DNA from 2 places in the Janthinobacterium glycogeni genome. Region 2 is predicted to be linked to the other one. Evidence: predicted binding sites of a transcription regulator. Region 2 holds the regulator's gene; the other holds the start of a gene.

Region 1 (4,266 bases), on a different contig from region 2:
GCGGGGACCACGCGCGATACCAGGCCGATGCGTTCCGCTTCCAGCGCATCGATGGTGCGCGCCGTCAACAGCAGATCCATGGCCTTGGCCTTGCCGATGGCGCGCGGCAAGCGCTGCGTACCGCCCGCGCCTGGCGTGACGCCAACCTTGATTTCCGGCTGGCCGAATTTGGCGCTGTCGGCGGCGATCAGGAAATCGCACATCATGGCCAGTTCGCAACCGCCACCAAGCGCATAGCCCGCCACTGCGCCCACCACGGGCTTGCGCACGCGCAAGATATGCTCCCAGTTGCGGCTGATGTAGCCCTGGGTAAAGGTATCGGGATACGTGTAATCGGCCATGGCGGCGATGTCGGCGCCGGCGGCAAAGGCTTTTTCGCTGCCCGTGAGCACGATACAGCCGATATTCTCGTCGGCGTCGAACTTCAGCAGAGCGTCGCCCAGCTCATTCATCATGTTGTCGTTCAAGGCGTTCAAGGCCTTGGGGCGGTTCAGGCGGATGACCGCCACTTTGTCCTGGATGTCGATGATCAGGTCTTCGTATTGCATAGTGTCTCCTCTCGATGAACGGTGCAACGATTGTAGCGGCTAACGGCAGCGGCGCGGCAGGTGCGCTGCTATTATTGTGAGCCTGATCATTTTTTATCGAGCAGCGTATTTTCTCCTCCCTCATCCAGTACTGTGCCCGCTACCTGCGCGGCGATGGCAGCGCCGCCAGCGTCAATTTTCGCCGCCTGTGGTTCAGCAACGGCCTCAATTGCTTCGGCGCCCAGATCACCTCGCTGGCCCTGCCCCTGTGCGCGGTGCTGTTATTGCATGCGACGCCGGAGCAGATGGGCGTGCTGGTCGCCTTGCAGGCGCTGCCGTTCGCCCTCTTCGGTTTGCCTGTCGGCGTGTTGCTGGACCGGCGCAGCAAGCACCCGATCATGCTGTTCAGCGAAAGCATGTCGGGCCTGGCCCTGGCCAGCGTGGCCGTGGCCTACTGGTGCGGCGTGCTGTCGATGCCGTGGTTATATATAGTGGGGTTCATCATCGGCACGGGCTTTGTCGTCGGCGGCGGCGCCGAGCAGGTATTTCTGACTTTCCTGGTGGGCCGCGATGGCTTGATCGATGCGCAATCGAAATTTGCCGCCACGGAATCGGCGTCGCGCCTGATCGGTCCCGGCCTGGCCGGCGTGCTGGTGCAAGTGCTGTCGGCGCCCGTCGCCATCCTGTGCACGGCGTGCGGCTATCTGATTTCCGTCTTCAACTTGCGTGCCATGAGCGTGCGCGACCCGCGACCGGCCCCCTCCGACAAGCACGCCTTGCGCGACATCGCCGACGGCCTGCTGTTCGTGTGGCGCGAACCGCTGCTGCGCGCGCTGGCCTGGGGCGCCGGCATCTGGCACTTCCTGTTTTATGCCAGCATGGCCTTGACGGTGCTGTTCGCCACGCGCGACCTGGGCATGAGCCCTGGCGTGCTGGGCATGACGCAGATGCTGGGTGGCGCCGGCGTGCTGCTCAGCGCCTTCATCGTCAAGCCGCTGACGGAGCGCTATGGCGCCGGCCGCACCATCCTGATCGGCCTGGCATCGACCTCGCTCTGTTTTGCCCTGACACCGACGATCCCGGCAGCACTGTTCGGCAGCGCGGCCGCCAGCGCCGTGGCGTATGCCATATTGATGTTCTTTTTCGATTGCGGCGTGATGCTGTTCTTTATTCCTTACCTGGGCTTGCGCCAGAAGGTCACGCCCGATCCCATGCTGGGCCGCATGACGTCGACCATGCGCTTCCTGACGGTGGCGACCGCGCCGCTGGGCGCGCTGGCCGCCGGTTGGATAGCGGAACATTTTGGCGTGCGCAATGGCCTGGCCTGCATCGCGGCAGGCAGCATTGTGTTGACGGTCGCCATGGTATGGGGCACGCCGCTGCGTAGCGTGCGCACCTGAAGCGATGAACGGGCATACACTGGTGAAAGATTGCTTTGGCGACACTATTCATGCCAAAGCCTGTGAGGTTTGATTTATATCAAGGTTTTAATTGATGTAAATCCATAAGCTGTCTTACATCACTTGAGGAGCACGCTATGTTTAACACCATCTTATTTCCCACCGACGGCTCGCCGTTGTCCGACAAAGCCGCCGAGACCGCCCTCGCCTTCGCCCAACTGAACAAGGCCAAGCTGGTCGCCATCAGCGTGGTGCAGCCCTTCCCGTTCTCGCCGATGGCCGACGGCGGCATCGTGCTCGACGCCAGCCTGTATGAACAGCAGATGCAGGAAGCGTCGCAACGCGCCATCGACAAGATCGGCGCAGCGGCGCGCGCCGCCGGCGTGCCTTTCGAAGGCGTGGTGGCAGTGTCACCGAGCCCGCACGATGAAATCGTCAATGCGGCGCAAACCCACCATTGCGACATCATCCTGATGGCCTCGCATGGCCGCAAGGGCTTGAACAAGTTGTTCGTGGGCAGCGAAACGCAAAAAGTGCTGGCTCATACTCACCTGCCAGTCATGGTCCTGCGCTAACCTTGCGCTAGCGCAATCCCCGCCCGGCGCCGCGAGAAACTCAGCGCGCCGGCGCCTGCTTCGGCAGCAATACCCACACGGCGCCGCTCTGCTTCATGCGGCCCGCATTCTCGGCCGCTTCCGCGCCAAAGCCAAAGAAATAATCGACCCGGATCGGCCCGCGAATGGCGCCGCCCGTATCCTGCGCCATCACCAGGCGCTGCATGGGAATTTCGCTGTTGGCTTGCGTGGTGGACAGGAACACGGGCGCGCCGAGCGGCAGGAAGCGCGAATCGATGGCCACCGAGCGCTGCGGCGTCAGCGGCACGCCCAGCGCCCCCTTCGGCCCCACTTTCGGATCGGGCAGGCGCTCTTCCTTGAAGAACACATAGCTCGGATTGGCGTTGAACAGTTCATCCTTGCGCGTGGGATGGCCGGCGATCCACGCCTTGATGCCTTGCGCGGACGCCTGGCTCAACGTCAGCTCGCCCTTGTCGACCAGGTAGCGGCCGATCGATTTATACGGATGACCATTCTGATCCGCGTACGCCACGCGTACGGTTTCCTGCGTATCGGTCAGCTGCACGCGCCCGGAACCCTGCACTTGCAGGAAGAACGCCTCGACTTCGTCATCCACCCACAGCAATTCCTTGCCCGTGACGGACGTGGCGCGCTCGATGTCGGCGCGGGTCGCGTACGGTATCACCTTCTTGCCGACCAGCTTGCCCCGCAAGCGCATATTCTTCAGTTCCGGATACACGCCGGCCAGGTCGACCGAGACCAGATCGTCGGGCACCTTGTACAGCGGTGTCTGGTACGGGCCGCCGCGCTTGCGCGCGCCGTGCAACAGCGGCTCGTAATAGCCGGTGACGAGGCCCGTGCTGACGCCATCGGCGGTGACGACTTGATTGGGCACAAAGAAGGTCTCGAAAAACAGGCGAATGGCCTTGTCGCTGTCGGCATTGACCTGGCGCGCGATCGTGCACGATTCCTTCCAGTCCGGACGCTTCACCAGCACGCCGCACGAAGCCATGAAGGCGGGCCAGGCGGCGCGCATGTCGTCGCGGGCCCAGCCGGGCAAGGCGGCAAACTTGGCGGGCACGAAAGTAGGAGCAGCCACATCCGTGGCCTCCTTGGCGTCGGCCGGCTTGGCCGGCACTGGCTTGACGACGGTCGGCGCGATGGGCGGCGCCTTGCCGCCGGCGGCGGTCGGTGGCGCGGATGGCGTGGTACAGGCGGAAAGCGCAAGCGCGACGACGCCGATGGAAACGGGTAGACTACCGCGTGTCAACAGACGGCGGGTAAATACTAAGCTGCGGGTAAATAACATAGGGGTGCGTATGTGGATCTTGATGATAGAGGCGCTGGTGGCGTTCTTCTTGCTGGCATTTATAGTCTGGTGGACCATGTATTCGGGTAAAAAACCCGCACCGCCGGCACGCAAGCAGCTCGGCGAAGAACAGGACAGCACCGAAAAACTGAAATAAGGGGGCAAGCCCCCGGCGTTGCGTCAATGCAGCGTGCGCGGCACCGACAGCACGAACTCGGGAATCAAAGCTTCAAACTGATGGCCGTCTTCGGCCACGCAAAAGTATTCGCCGCGCATCGAGCCTTGCGGCGTACCCAGCATGGTGCCGCTTGTGTATTCGAACTGTTCGCCCGGCTGCAGCAGCGGCTGGTGGCCGACGGCGCCCAGACCGCGCACCTCTTCCACCTTGTTGTTCGCATCCGTGATAAGCCAGTGGCGCGAAATCAGTTGCGCGCCAGCCGTGCCCGTGTTGACGA
Region 2 (4,266 bases):
ACGCTACGCTACCTGGCGATGGGTATGCGTATGGCTTACCCAGCTCGCGTTCTACGGCTTGCCGTGGTTGACCTGGAATGGCAGGCAAGCCCTGCTGTTCGATTTGACCACGCGCAAGTTCTACATTTTCGGCGTCGTGCTGTGGCCCCAGGATTTCATCTATCTGGCGGCCCTGCTGATCATCTGTGCGTATTTGTTGTTCCTCGTCACGGCCATTGCCGGGCGGGTGTGGTGCGGGTTCTCTTGCCCGCAAACGGTATACACGGAAATCTTCCTGTGGGTCGAACGCCGCATCGAGGGCACGCGCAGCGCGCGCATGGCCCTCGACAAGCAGGGCCCCTCCGTGCGCAAGGCGTTCAAGAAGACGGCCAAGCACCTGGTATGGGGCGCCATCGCCCTGTGGACGGGCTTTACCTTTGTCGGCTACTTCACGCCGATCAAGGAACTGGCGCGCGAGGTGACCACCCTCAATTTCGGTCCCTGGGAATGGTTCTGGGTCTTGTTCTACAGCCTGGCAACCTACGGCAACGCGGGCTGGCTGCGCGAGCAGGTGTGCAAATACATGTGCCCCTACGCGCGCTTCCAGAGCGCCATGTTCGACCAGGACACCCTGATCATCACCTACGATGCCAAGCGCGGCGAACCACGCGGCGCCATGAGCAAGAAGGCCGGCAACAACGACAAGCTGGGCGACTGCATCGATTGCACCTTGTGCGTACAGGTGTGTCCGACCGGTATCGATATCCGCAACGGCCTGCAGTATGAATGCATCGGCTGCGCCGCCTGCGTCGATGCCTGCAACAGCGTGATGGACAAGGTCGAGCGGCCACGGGGGCTGATACGCTACAGCACCGACCATGCGATGGAAAACAACTTCAATTCGAAGCAGATCCGCCAGCGCGCCATGCGCCCGCGCGTGCTGATCTACACGTCCATCCTGGCCCTGATCATCATCGCCGTGTGTACTTCGCTGGCGCTGCGCACGCCGCTGAAAATGGACGTGATCCGCGACCGCGGTTCGATGGGACGCGAAGTGGAAGACGGCATGATCGAAAACGTCTATCGTCTGCAGATCATGAACACCTCCGAGCAAAGCCAGCATTTCAAAATCAGCGCTTCCGGCTTGCCGGGCCTGACCTTGCTGACGCGCGAAGAAGTGACCTTGCAGCCGACGGAAACGCTGGGCTGGCCGATCCGCCTGCGCGTGCCGCACGGCGTCGGCGAAAAGGGCTCGAACAAGATTGCGATCGAATTGCACTCGCTGGACGACCCGTCGCTGCATGTGCGTGAAAGCGCGGTCTTCATCGTGCCACGTTAACAAGGAAAGGCGGACGGGGACCGGCTGCCCTCGCCGCCACGAAGTTGCAGGAAGGTCAGTCCCCGCATGGGGACTGGCCGTTTACACAGGAGAAATACCATGTCCGACAGTCTGAAACTGCAACCTCCCGTTGCACCGTGGTACAAGCATCGCTGGCCATGGCTGCTGATGATCGGTCCCGGCCTGTCCGTGGTCGTCGGCAGCTTCATGGGCTATATCGCGTTTACGCAGCCCGACGCGCTGGTGGTGGGCGACTATTACAAGCAGGGCAAGGCGATCAACCAGGATTTGAAGCGCGACACGATCGCCAGCGACCTGGCCATGGATACGACCCTGTCATATGACGTCGCTGCAGCGCGCCTCAGCGGTTCCGTGCACAGCTTCGGCAAGGCGTACCAGAAGCCTTTGCTGCTGCACCTGGCGCATGCGACCCTGCCGGAAAAGGATATCAAGCTGCTGGTGCAGCCCGATGCGGCCGGCAATTTTTCCGTGGCGCTGCCGATGCTCGAGCGCAGCCGCTGGCAGGTGCTGGTGGAAAACGACAAACGCGAGTGGCGCCTGTCGGGCATCTGGACCTGGCCGCTGCAACGCAGCATCGCGCTGCATGCCGATGAGGAACTATAACGTACAGTGCCGGGAAAACCGTAGCGAGCGGCAGTGATTTGTGGCTGAGAAGCACAGCTGTGCTATGCACGGGGGCGCCGAGCCAGCGAGCATCGCAGGCCGCAAAGCGCGACGCGCAGTAGGTTTTGACGGTGCTGTTATTTGCAGACGTCCGTGCCGGCCGTAATAGCCTTCAACTTGGCCGGCTGCAGGATCTCGATCTCGCGGTTGGAGACGCGCAGCCAGCCTTCCTTCTTGAATTTCGACAATAAACGGCTGACGCTTTCGATGGTCAGGCCCAGGTAGTTGCCGATTTCCTCGCGCGACATGCGCAGTTGAAATTTGCTGGCCGAATAGCCGCGCGCTTCATAGCGCGACGCCAGGTTGACGATAAAGGCGGCAAAACGCTGCGTCGCCTGCATGTTGCCCAGCAACAGCATGACACTTTGCTCGCGTGTGATTTCCTGGCTCATCATGCGATGGAAATGGCGCAGCAGGGTCGGCATATTGCCCAGCAATTGTTCCAGGCTGGAAAACGGGATTTCACACACTTCGCTGTCTTCCAGCGCCACCGCATTACAGTGGTGGCGGTCGGCGCTGATGGCGTCCATGCCCAGCAGTTCGCCGGCCATCTGGAAACCCGTCACCTGCTCTTCGCCGCCAGGATTGATCTGGTAGGTCTTGAAGTGCCCCAGGCGGATCGCATACAGATTCTGGAACGAGTCGCCGATGCGGAACAGCGAAGCGCCGCGCACGATCTTGCGCCGGCGGCCGATGATCTGGTCGAGCCTGTCCATGTCGCCCACATCGAGGCCCATCGGCAGGCACAATTGATGCATGCTGCAGGTCGAGCATCGCGCACGCAACGCTTCCACGGTCACTGTGGGCAAGGTCGGAGTAAGGAGCGCTTCAGTCATGTCGGTACCTTTTAGAAAATGCAATAAGAAGTTTACTGCATACAGGGTTGCCGTGTGCCAATTTCACCGCAATTTCGGCGAATAAACCACGTCCAGCCTTTAATTATATGGCAACATCGTCAAAAGCCCATGCGGAGAGGGCAATTTGCGTGGCGGCGCTTGCTAAGCTGGGGTATTGATAGGAAAATTCCTGACAGCATTATCTGCCGCCTGTGCCGCCCGGTACTGAAAAGGAAATCATGAAGCCTCTCGGCATCAAAGCAAAAGTCGCGCTGGCCACCAGCCTGACCTCGATCGCCATGATCGCGCTGGTCACCATGATCCAGGTGCAGCACATGCGCGCCGACTTCACCCGGGTACTGCTGAGTCAGCAGTCGTCGCTGATCACCCGCACCGCCGCCGAACTCGACGACAAGCTGGCCATGCTGCTGCAGATCGTCACCCTGACGGCCCGGCAGCAGCCGCCGGAACTGATCGCCCAGCCCGCCCAATTGCGCGACTACTATTCGCGCCGCTCGATGCTGGTGCTGTTCGACGACGTGCTGGTGCTCGACGCGCACGGCGCCGTCGTGGCCGACATGCCGGAAGTGGCGGGGCGCGCCGGCATCAACGTCGCCGAGCGCGAGTATTTCCAGACCGTGCTGCGCACGCGCCAGCCCATGATCACCGAGCCGATGCTGGGCAAATCGAGCGGCATGCCCATCGTGCAGATGGCCGCGCCCGTGCTGGCCGCCGATGGCCAGGTGGCCGGCGTGGTGATCGGCGTGCTGCGCCTGTACAAGGACAACCTGCTGGGACGCCTGCGCTCGGAAAAGATCGGCAAGAGCGGCTATTATTTCATCCTCACGCGCGGCGCCGTGCCGCGCTACGTGCTGCATCCCGATACCAGCCGCTTGCTGCAGCCGCGCCAGCCGAACGCCAACCTGACGACCACGCAGCTGCTGAAGATGGATGGCGAAGGCAGCATGGTCAGCACCAACAGCCGCGGCATCACGGCCGTCAACAGCTTCAAGCGCCTGAAATCGGTGAACTGGCTGCTGGCCGCCTCGCTGCCCCTCGACGACGCCTTCGAACCGTTCGACGGCGTGCTGTACCGTCTGGTGCTGTGGAGCATACTCGCCTCGCTGCTGGCCGCAGCCGTGCTGGGCTGGGTCACCGTGCGCCTGCTCTCGCCGCTGGTGCGCCTGCGCGACACCCTGCAGGCGCTGCGCACCAGCGGCAGCCGCTTCACGCCCGTACCGGTGCTGCAGCGCGACGAAATCGGCGAACTGACGGAAGCGTTCAACGGCCTGATGGGCGAACGCGACCGCCTGCAGCAGGAACTCGAAGCGCGCGCGGCGGAGCTGGAGCAGGAGCGCGACCGGGCCGAGGCGGCCAACCGCGCGAAGAGCGATTTCGTGGCCAACATGAGCCATGAAATCCGCACGC

What was found. Region 2 encodes FNR, which switches genes on or off when oxygen is low (the NO sensors DNR and NnrR bind a similar motif). Its sites were predicted from a motif close to TTGATNNNNATCAA; they were not measured.
Region 1: a site for FNR is predicted at 1,997-2,010, ahead of ACQ4W4_RS26510 (universal stress protein). Genes of this name have one in related genera too.

The regions. Positions count from the first base shown of each region.
Region 1 is NZ_JBNYXP010000020.1:744-5,009, forward strand. Features, by position in the region: gene ACQ4W4_RS26500 (enoyl-CoA hydratase) at 1-548, opposite strand, end outside; gene ACQ4W4_RS26505 (MFS transporter) at 734-1,927, shown strand; gene ACQ4W4_RS26510 (universal stress protein) at 2,065-2,502, shown strand; gene mltA (murein transglycosylase A) at 2,543-3,811, opposite strand; gene ACQ4W4_RS26520 (hypothetical protein) at 3,822-3,968, shown strand; gene apaG (Co2+/Mg2+ efflux facilitator ApaG/CorD) at 3,992-4,266, opposite strand, start outside.
Region 2 is NZ_JBNYXP010000006.1:376,485-380,750, reverse strand. Features, by position in the region: gene ccoG (cytochrome c oxidase accessory protein CcoG) at 1-1,318, shown strand, start outside; gene ACQ4W4_RS16830 (FixH family protein) at 1,418-1,942, shown strand; gene fnr (fumarate/nitrate reduction transcriptional regulator Fnr) at 2,080-2,838, opposite strand; gene ACQ4W4_RS16820 (response regulator) at 3,078-4,266, shown strand, end outside.